DNA from 2 places in the Exiguobacterium sp. s34 genome. Region 1 is predicted to be linked to the other one. Evidence: a T-box and tRNA genes for the amino acid it is inferred to sense, from the RefSeq annotation. Region 1 holds a T-box; the other holds one or more tRNA genes.

Region 1 (4,432 bases):
GGAGAAGGTCTTTTGCTTCGCGCTCGTACCAAACGTTTGATCCGTGTTCGCGGAACAAGTTCGCGACGTGATCGATTGTCTCGTTTGTGATGATTTCCGTTCCATCCTCTGCATAGAAGATTGGGATTGGTACGCCCCACGCACGTTGACGACTGATGACCCAGTCCCCACGGTCACGGACCATGTTGTAAAGACGTGTCATTCCCCATTCAGGAACCCAGTTTACTTCTTCGATTTCACGAAGCATGTCTTCGCGGAAGTCTTTGATTGAAGCGAACCATTGCGGTGTCGCACGGAAGATGACTGGTTTTTTCGTACGCCAGTCGTGTGGGTACGAGTGTTTGATGAATTTCAAGTTGAGCAAGAAACCGTTCTCTTCAAGTTTCATCCCGATTTGCTTGTTCGCATCTTCATAGAACAACCCTTCGAAACCAGGAGCCTCAGTCGTCATGTAACCACGGTCATCGACCGGGCAAAGGACGTCTAAGCCGTAAGCCTGTCCGACACGATAGTCATCTTCCCCGTGACCTGGAGCTGTGTGGACGAGTCCAGTCGCATCCGCTGTGACGTGATCGCCAAGCATGACGAGCGATGTGCGGTCATATAGTGGATGTTGAGCCGTCATATATTCAAAGTCACGACCATTCCATGAGCCGCTCACTGTGAAATCAGACCATCCGAGCGCTGTCGTCACTTCTTCAACGAGCGTCTCTGCGACGATATAACCTTTTCCTTCATGCTCGATGCGCGTGTATGTCAACTCATCACTCACTGCGATCCCAAGGTTCGCTGGGATTGTCCAAGGAGTCGTTGTCCAGATGACAAAGTGATCGTCAGACGTCAATGTGTCTTTACCGTCTACGACGCGGAATGCCACATAGATGGCTGGTGATTTTTTATCGTAATATTCGATCTCCGCTTCCGCGAGTGCAGACTCTGAAGATGGCGACCAATATACTGGCTTTTTCCCTTTATAGATGTATCCTTTTTCAGCCATCGTTCCGAACAAGCGGATTTGTGCCGCCTCGTATTCTGGAAGAAGTGTGATATATGGATTTTCAAAGTCTGCAAGAAGACCAAGACGTTTGAACTGTTCACGTTGCGAGTTCACCTGCTCCATCGCATACTCCGCACACTTTTCACGGAATTCAGCGACTGTCATCTCCTTGCGGTTGACGCCGGCTTTTTGAAGGGCGTTCTCGATTGGAAGACCGTGTGTGTCCCAACCTGGAATCATTGGAGACTGGTACCCGTTCATCCCTTTGAAACGAACGATGATGTCTTTTAATACTTTGTTCATCGCATGTCCCATATGGATGTCGCCGTTCGCATATGGAGGGCCGTCATGCAAGATGTATTGTGGTTTCCCAGCATTTTTCTCTTGTACCTTGTTGTAAAGGTCCATGTCTTCCCATTCTGTTTGCATCGCTGGTTCGCGTTTTGGTAAATTCCCACGCATTGCGAATTCTGTGTTTGGCATTAATAGCGTGTCTTTGTAGTTCATCGAAACTCCTCCATCAACATTTATTAGAAAACAAAAAAAACCAACCCATCCCTGATAGGGACGAGTTGGTTGACTCGCGGTACCACCCTACTAGTCTCACTTTCATGAGACCGCTCTCGGTAACCGATAACGAGGTCAGGCGGTCACGCTTACTATTGTTCAGCGTGACAACTCATAGGGGATACCGATTCGAGTCTTTCTCTTAGGCTCTCACCGTCCCTAAGTCGCTTCGTAGGTATGACTCGATCGACGCGTCCTACTCAACGTGTTGATCATTTATCCATGTTGTTCTTCATTCTGTGTGACTTCGTGGTCATTATACGCAAGTTCTGATCTATCGTCAAGAACCGTCTGAACAGGCGGTTCTCCTACAATCGTTTCCCATTCCGTGCTATTCAAGAGCTCCATCTGGGCATCGACGAGGACACGGAAACGCGTCCGATACAATTCCACTTTTTTGAGCATTTGCACGACTTCACGTTCTGCGAGCTGCTCTTTACGGGCTGCTTCTTCTTCACGAGCGTACGCTTCACGTTCCGCTTGTTTCAAAATCAGGCTCGCTTCTTTTTGTGCATTGTTCTTCACTTCTTCCGCAGCTTCCTGCGCGACGATAATCGACTTGTTCAACGTATCTTCCATCGAGGAGAAGTAGTCAATGCGAGCTTGCATATCGTTGACAAGTTCTTCATACCGTCGATTCTCACGAATCAATAGTTCAAACTCTTTAATGATTTGATCTAAAAATTCATTGACCTCATCGATGTCGTACCCACGAAAACGGGAAGAGAATTCTTTATTATGAATATCAATCGGTGTCAACGCCATTCGACTTTCCTCCTAAAATTTAACGTATGGTCCCATACTGGATTTTAATCTTTTCACGTTTGGTCGAACCAAGAATCTCCATCATCTTAATACGACCGTATCCACGAACGGATAGAAGATCGTCTGGTTCAAGCATGAAGCTCGGATCTTCGATGGCTTTATGATTCACTTTACAGTCACCATGTTTCACAAGCGCTTGGGCTTTCTGACGTGATATGTTAAGCACCTCGCTCGCGACGGTATCAAATCGCAACGAGGATACAATCCCAAACCCTTCGACCCATTCTGTTTCTGGAACGACGAGAATGTCATCTTTCGCAACAGCAGAAATGCGAACTTTTGCTTTTCCGACACGTTCCAAGTTCATTTCGATAAATCCGACCGCTTCACGGGTTGTCGCAAACTGGACGATTTCATCTTCAAGGACGACATCCCCAAACTTTTGACGCTTCAGTCCAGCGTTGAGTAAGGTTCCAGTCACTTGCCGATGCGTCAGGTCAACAAATTTTGTCGGATATTCGATGCGACGAATCTCGATTTCAAAATCATCAACGTTCAGTTCATAGTACTCTGGCGCCAAAATCAACCGACGGCGTTCTGCTCCTTCGAATCCGCCATCGTCATGAATGACGAGCTGTTTACCGACAAGCTGTTTGACGATTTGCTGTTCACGAGGGTCTAAAAAGTCCGTCAACTTCAATACGTAGCTGTCCTCGACTTGTTGTACCCAATCTAGCACTTGCTCCACGAACGCCCGTTCACTTGGTCGATAATGATCATAAACGCTCATACATCACCCGAAAATAGCAGCGATGCCGGCTTGTGCCATCCGAAGCACGAACAACGCGACGATTGGAGAGATATCGAGCATGCCACCGATTGGCGGGATGATTCGACGGAACGGTGCTAAAAATGGTTCACATAAGAACGATAAAATTTGTCCGAACATTGATTCACGCGCATTCGGGAACCATGATAATAAGATATAGCCGATGAGGACCCAGCTATAGATACCAAGCAAAGTACTCAACGTATTGCCTAAGGCAGGGATTACGTTTTCCATTCAGTTACCACCCTTTACTATGAAGTTCATCCTCCGAAATCAAGTTTGAGATTGAACCAGTCAATTCGACATTGTTCGGAGTACACAGAATCGTGTTATGTCCAATCGAAGTCATCGATCCTTCTAGTGCATAAACGACACCGGAAAGGAAGTTGACGACTTGACGTGATTGCTCTTTTGACATGCGCTGAAGATTGACGATGACAGCACGGTTTTCTTTCAATTGGTCGCTAATATCTTGCGCCTCAGCAAATACACGTGGTTCGGCCAATACGACTTTCGAACGTTCTTTCTTCTTCGTATTTAACGCCACAAGATTATTTGCTGATTTCGGACGATCTTCTTGTCTCACGACCGATGTTTCAGTCGAAGAAGGTGTGGTTGTGTTTGCGACGGCAAACTCTTCTTCTTCGTATGTGCTGTTCGGATCTTCCTCAAGTCCAAAGAAATCTTTCATTTTGTTTTTGATTGACATAACGGATTCCTCCTTAAGATATATTATTGCACAAGTACGGTACCAATACGAACAAACGATGCGCCTTCTTCAATCGCGATCGGGTAATCGTTTGACATCCCCATCGACAGTTCCGTGCAAGGTGCGTGTTCAAACGCCTTTGCGGTTACTTCATCACGTAATTGACGTAAACGGCTGAACGTCTCGCGAACGACTGTCTCCTCTTCGGTGAACGGTGCCATCGTCATCAACCCGATGATTCGAATATGAGGATACTGTTTACAGTTCTCGATGAAAGGCATAACTTCCTCTATTTCGAGACCATGTTTTGAATCTTCTCCCGACGTGTTCACTTGAACGAAACAATCGATTGTTTTGTTCGCCCGTTTATCAATCTCTGCAGCGAGTGATAAACGGTCTAACGAGTGGATCGCGGCAACGTGATCGATGATTTGTCTCACCTTACGCGTCTGTAACGTGCCGATGAAGTGAAACTTCGCATCTTCTGGCATCCCTTTTACTTTTTCAAGCAAAGAGTCCGGTCGATTCTCACCAAAATCACGAATCCCCTCTTCATAGAGGGCGT
Region 2 (4,432 bases), on a different contig from region 1:
CCGTTTTTTCGGCACTTTCACACGATTTTTAGCCAAGTCCGTTATCTCCTTCCACAATCGATTCCTTCTATAGTATAGAGTACATGGTCATCTATTATTTTGTCCGTTTTTCACTATATCATAATTTGTTTACAAATTAATGAAAGACACAAAAAAACCCGAGACTCTATGAAGAATCTCAGGGTTTGTCGGCTTATTTTGCGTCAGCGTACAATTTCGCAACATAATCCCAGTCGATGACGTGGAAGAATGCATTGATATAGTCAGGACGACGGTTTTGGTAGTTCAAGTAGTAAGCGTGCTCCCAAACGTCAAGTCCGAGGATTGGCGTAACGCCTTCCATGATCGGTGAATCTTGGTTTGGTGTAGACGTCACTTCAAGTTTACCGTTCTTCACGACGAGCCATGCCCATCCAGATCCGAAACGAGTTGTTGCAGCTTTTGTGAATTCGTCTTTGAATGCATCGAAGCTACCGAACGACTCATCGATTGCAGCAGCAAGTTCGCCAGACGGTGTGCCATTCTCGTTTTTCTTCAAGAGTTTCCAGAAGAACGAGTGGTTCCAGTGACCGCCACCATTGTTACGGACAGCAGTTTGAATGTCAGCAGGAAGTGAATCGATTTTTTGGAGCAAGTCTTCGAGTGAAGAGTACTCCACGTCTTTTCCTTCGAGTGCATTGTTTACGTTTGTGACGTAAGTGTTGTGGTGTTTCGTGTGGTGGATTTCCATCGTGCGTGCATCAATGTGTGGTTCGAGTGCATCATATGCGTAATCAAGTTGTGGTAATTCAAATTTAGCCATTACTAAAATCCCCCTTAAAATTGTTGTGAACATCGTTCGTTATAAATGTAACAGATTTGTGACGGTCGACTCAATTGTAATGCCTCACTCTACATCTTCTTCTGGTAACGCCCAGACTGAAATAGATCCCGCCGCCACTTTAAATACCCCAAATCCTTCGTCATCAATCTCAATTTTATCTTCACGCGTATTCGTCAAGTCGACCCATGTTTCACCAGCTCGCTCTTCCCCGACGAACATACGCTTTTCAGCCTCGTCCGAAGTTGAGATGAGAACGGCACATCCTGAACGTTCAATTTCTTCCACACCTTTACGCACCCATCCGATGACGTTTGAATCATCGAAATAGTCGTCCTGTTCCCCGTAAGCTTTTTCTCGACGAGCATAAAGAAGTGTATCGATGGCTAGCTTCATTCCGTCGGTTGGGTGAGGGCCATCTATGCCATAATAATCTCCATAGAACACACATGGATAGCCATCTTTACGAAGTAAAACGAGACCGTATGCGATTTGCTTGAACCAATCTTTCACCCATGACTCAAGCGCCTCTTCAGGCTGTGAATCGTGATTGTCCACGAACGTTACCGCGTGAAGCGGGTGTGACTGGACGAGCGTGTCATCAAAAATGGTTCGCATATCGAACGAGGCACCTTCCTCCGAGGCTTGATGCAGTTTATAGTGGAGAGGAACATCGAACAAATCGACGTGGTAATCGATGTTATCGAGAAATTCGCGGCAAGCATCGAGATCTGATTTCCAAAACTCTCCGACGAAATAGAATTGGTCGCCTTTCTCTTCTCGCATCGTTTGACTGAACTCTTTGACGAAATCGTAGTTGATATGTTTGATTGCATCCAATCGGAATCCGTCACACTTCGTTTCCTCAATGAACCATTTACCCCAATTCAACACTTCTTCCCTGACTTCAGGATGATGATAATCGATGTTCGCGAACATCAAATAATCATACACACCGAATTCATCATCGACATTATCATTCCATCTCTTGTTTTCTCCAACAATGAAGAAAATCCCGGAACGGTCTGTCGCCGCATCGTAATCGGTCCCATTAAAATGAGTGAAGTCCCATTTGAACGAAGAATATTTCCCATCCCGGGCTTCATAATCAAACTTTGTCCATCCCTCGATTTCAAAAGGCTCATCTGAAAGGACTTTCGTGCGGTCATCCGGATCCACTTCTAATACTTCAAACTTCTCGGTCGCATCCGCACCTGCTTTATGGTTCATAACGACGTCCATATAAATTTGCATCCCTAGTTCTTGCTGACAGAACGATGTCGCTTCAAGAAGTTCTTTCTTCGTGCCATATTTTGTGGCAATCGATCCTTTTTGATCGAACTCACCTAAATCATATAAGTCATAAATGCCGTACCCCGTGTCCTTATCACTCTGTCCTTTTGTGACAGGAGGTAACCAGAGCGCTGTAATTCCGGCTTTATTTAAATCTTCTGCTCTCTCTTTTAACCGCTTCCAATGTTTTTGATCCGCTTCGACATGCCATTCAAAAAACTGCATCATGGTGTGATTTCGTTCCATTTTGTCCGCCTCATTTCATATTTTTCAAAAAACAAAATGCTAACGAGTATTTACCCATGAAATTTAGATTGAAAACAAAAAAACAACTTTCACAAAATGAAAGTTGTTTTGGAATGGACCCTGTAGGACTTGAACCTACGACCGGACGGTTATGAGCCGTCTGCTCTAACCAGCTGAGCTAAGGGTCCTTATAAGTAGCGGCGGAGGGAGTCGAACCCACGACCTCACGGGTATGAACCGTACGCTCTAGCCAGCTGAGCTACACCGCCATGTTGTTATACAGTAATAATATACTGAATATGTTATACAGTGTCAAGGAAAATTCCTTGCTAAGTACAGAAAAACACTCCGACTATTTAGCCGGAGTGCTCCATCTTTATACAGTTACTTCGTTCGCGTCTTCAAGTGTGATTTCTGTGATGTTCATGGCATGGTCACCGATCCGCTCAAGGTTTGAGAGCATGTCGACAAAGAACATACCTGCTTGTCCATCACAAGCACCCGTGTTCAAGCGAACAACATGGTTTTTACGGAATTGACGCTCGAGCATATCGAGTTTCGCTTCCATTTCGATGACTTTACGTGCTTCGACCATGTCACCGCTCGCTAACGTCTGAAGTGATTTCTCTAACGTTTCGCGTGTGAGGTCATACATTTCAGTCAATTCTTTTTGAGCATCTGCTGAAAGTGTCACTTTCGTAGCAGTCTTATAGTCAATCAACTCAATGATGTTTTCAACGTGGTCACCGATTCGTTCGATATCGTTGATCGCATGCATGAGCGTCTTGTGTTCTTGTGATTCTTGCTCGGTCAAATCGACAGCTGCCAATTTTACGAGGTAATCTGTAATTTTCGCATTCAACGAGTTCAATGCTTCTTCGATATGCGCAGACTTTTCAGAGTGCTTTTTATCCCCTGTTGTCAAATAGTTACGCGCTTCGTCAAGACCAAGTTTTGCGAAATCTCCCATTCGGATGACTTCGTATTTCGCTTGTTCCACTGCGATCGATGGCGACTGTTGAATGAAGATTGGATCCAAATGCTGTGCTTTCGTATCGACGATTGAATCTTCACCCGGCACCAATTTCGTCACGATCCACGCAATCGACCCGATGAACCAGAACTGGACGAATGTGTTGACGACGTTAAACGTACCGTGTGCGAATGCAATTTGCATCTTGTCTTCAATTGCCAAGAAGTCTGTAATCCAATAAATATAGTTTGTGAACGGAATTAACAAAATCATGAAGATTGTCGTTCCGATTAAGTTAAAGATAACGTGCGCTGCAGCTGCACGACGTGCGGCAACTGATGCACCGATTGATGCCAAAATGGCTGTGATTGTCGTACCAATGTTGTCACCAAACAATACCGGAAGAGCGGCATCCAAGTCGATTGAACCACCCGCATAGAGCTCTTGCAAAATTCCGATTGTTGCAGAAGATGACTGGACGATGACTGTAAATACCGTACCGACGATGACACCGAGGAACGGATTGTCACTCATTGATTGCGTCAAGTCGATGAAATACTCACTTGAGCGGAGCGGACGCATTCCGTCACCCATCAACTCAAGACCATAGAACAATGCCCCGAGGCCAAAAATAACTTGTCCAAGGTGCTGGTAACGCTCTTTCTTAAAGAAGAAGAGTAAGACTGCACCGATTGCAATCATCGGGAGTGAATACTCACCGACATCGAATCCGATGATAAATGCCGTCACCGTTGTACCGATGTTTGCCCCCATGATGACTCCGATTGCTTGACGGAGTGTCATGAAGCCGGCGCTAACAAGTCCGACCGTAATAACGGTTGTACCTGAAGAAGATTGAATCAATACAGTAACGATGATCCCGGCGAGTACACCAAGGAATGGATTCGTTGTATACTTATCTAGGATGTCACGCAGGCGATTCCCTGCAGACTTTTGGAGTCCGTCTCCCATCGATTTGATCCCGAAGAGGAAGATCCCTAGACCTCCAAAAAACATGAATAACATTTCTTGCAAATTGTATTCCACGATTTTTGTACTCCTTTTAATTAAGAATTGGTTGGATTTGCTTGGTTTTTAAT

The links. The T-box of region 1 lies ahead of ileS (isoleucine--tRNA ligase). A T-box ahead of a tRNA ligase gene usually reads a tRNA of that ligase, here a tRNA-Ile.
Region 2: it has a tRNA-Ile gene. The T-box ahead of ileS (isoleucine--tRNA ligase) is inferred to sense a tRNA for this amino acid. The anticodon was not compared.

The regions. Positions count from the first base shown of each region.
Region 1 covers NZ_JACSKE010000002.1:225,372-229,803, forward strand. The annotation lists gene ileS (isoleucine--tRNA ligase) at 1-1,504, opposite strand, end outside; T-box leader at 1,558-1,777, opposite strand; gene KNO87_RS04785 (DivIVA domain-containing protein) at 1,781-2,329, opposite strand; gene KNO87_RS04790 (YlmH family RNA-binding protein) at 2,349-3,119, opposite strand; gene KNO87_RS04795 (YggT family protein) at 3,123-3,392, opposite strand; gene KNO87_RS04800 (cell division protein SepF) at 3,397-3,867, opposite strand; gene KNO87_RS04805 (YggS family pyridoxal phosphate-dependent enzyme) at 3,891-4,432, opposite strand, start outside.
Region 2 covers NZ_JACSKE010000003.1:7,941-12,372, reverse strand. The annotation lists gene KNO87_RS06940 (peptidoglycan D,D-transpeptidase FtsI family protein) at 1-36, opposite strand, end outside; gene KNO87_RS06935 (superoxide dismutase) at 194-802, opposite strand; gene KNO87_RS06930 (alpha-amylase) at 887-2,359, opposite strand; tRNA gene KNO87_RS06925 (tRNA-Ile) at 2,474-2,547, opposite strand; tRNA gene KNO87_RS06920 (tRNA-Met) at 2,555-2,628, opposite strand; gene KNO87_RS06915 (Na/Pi cotransporter family protein) at 2,736-4,379, opposite strand.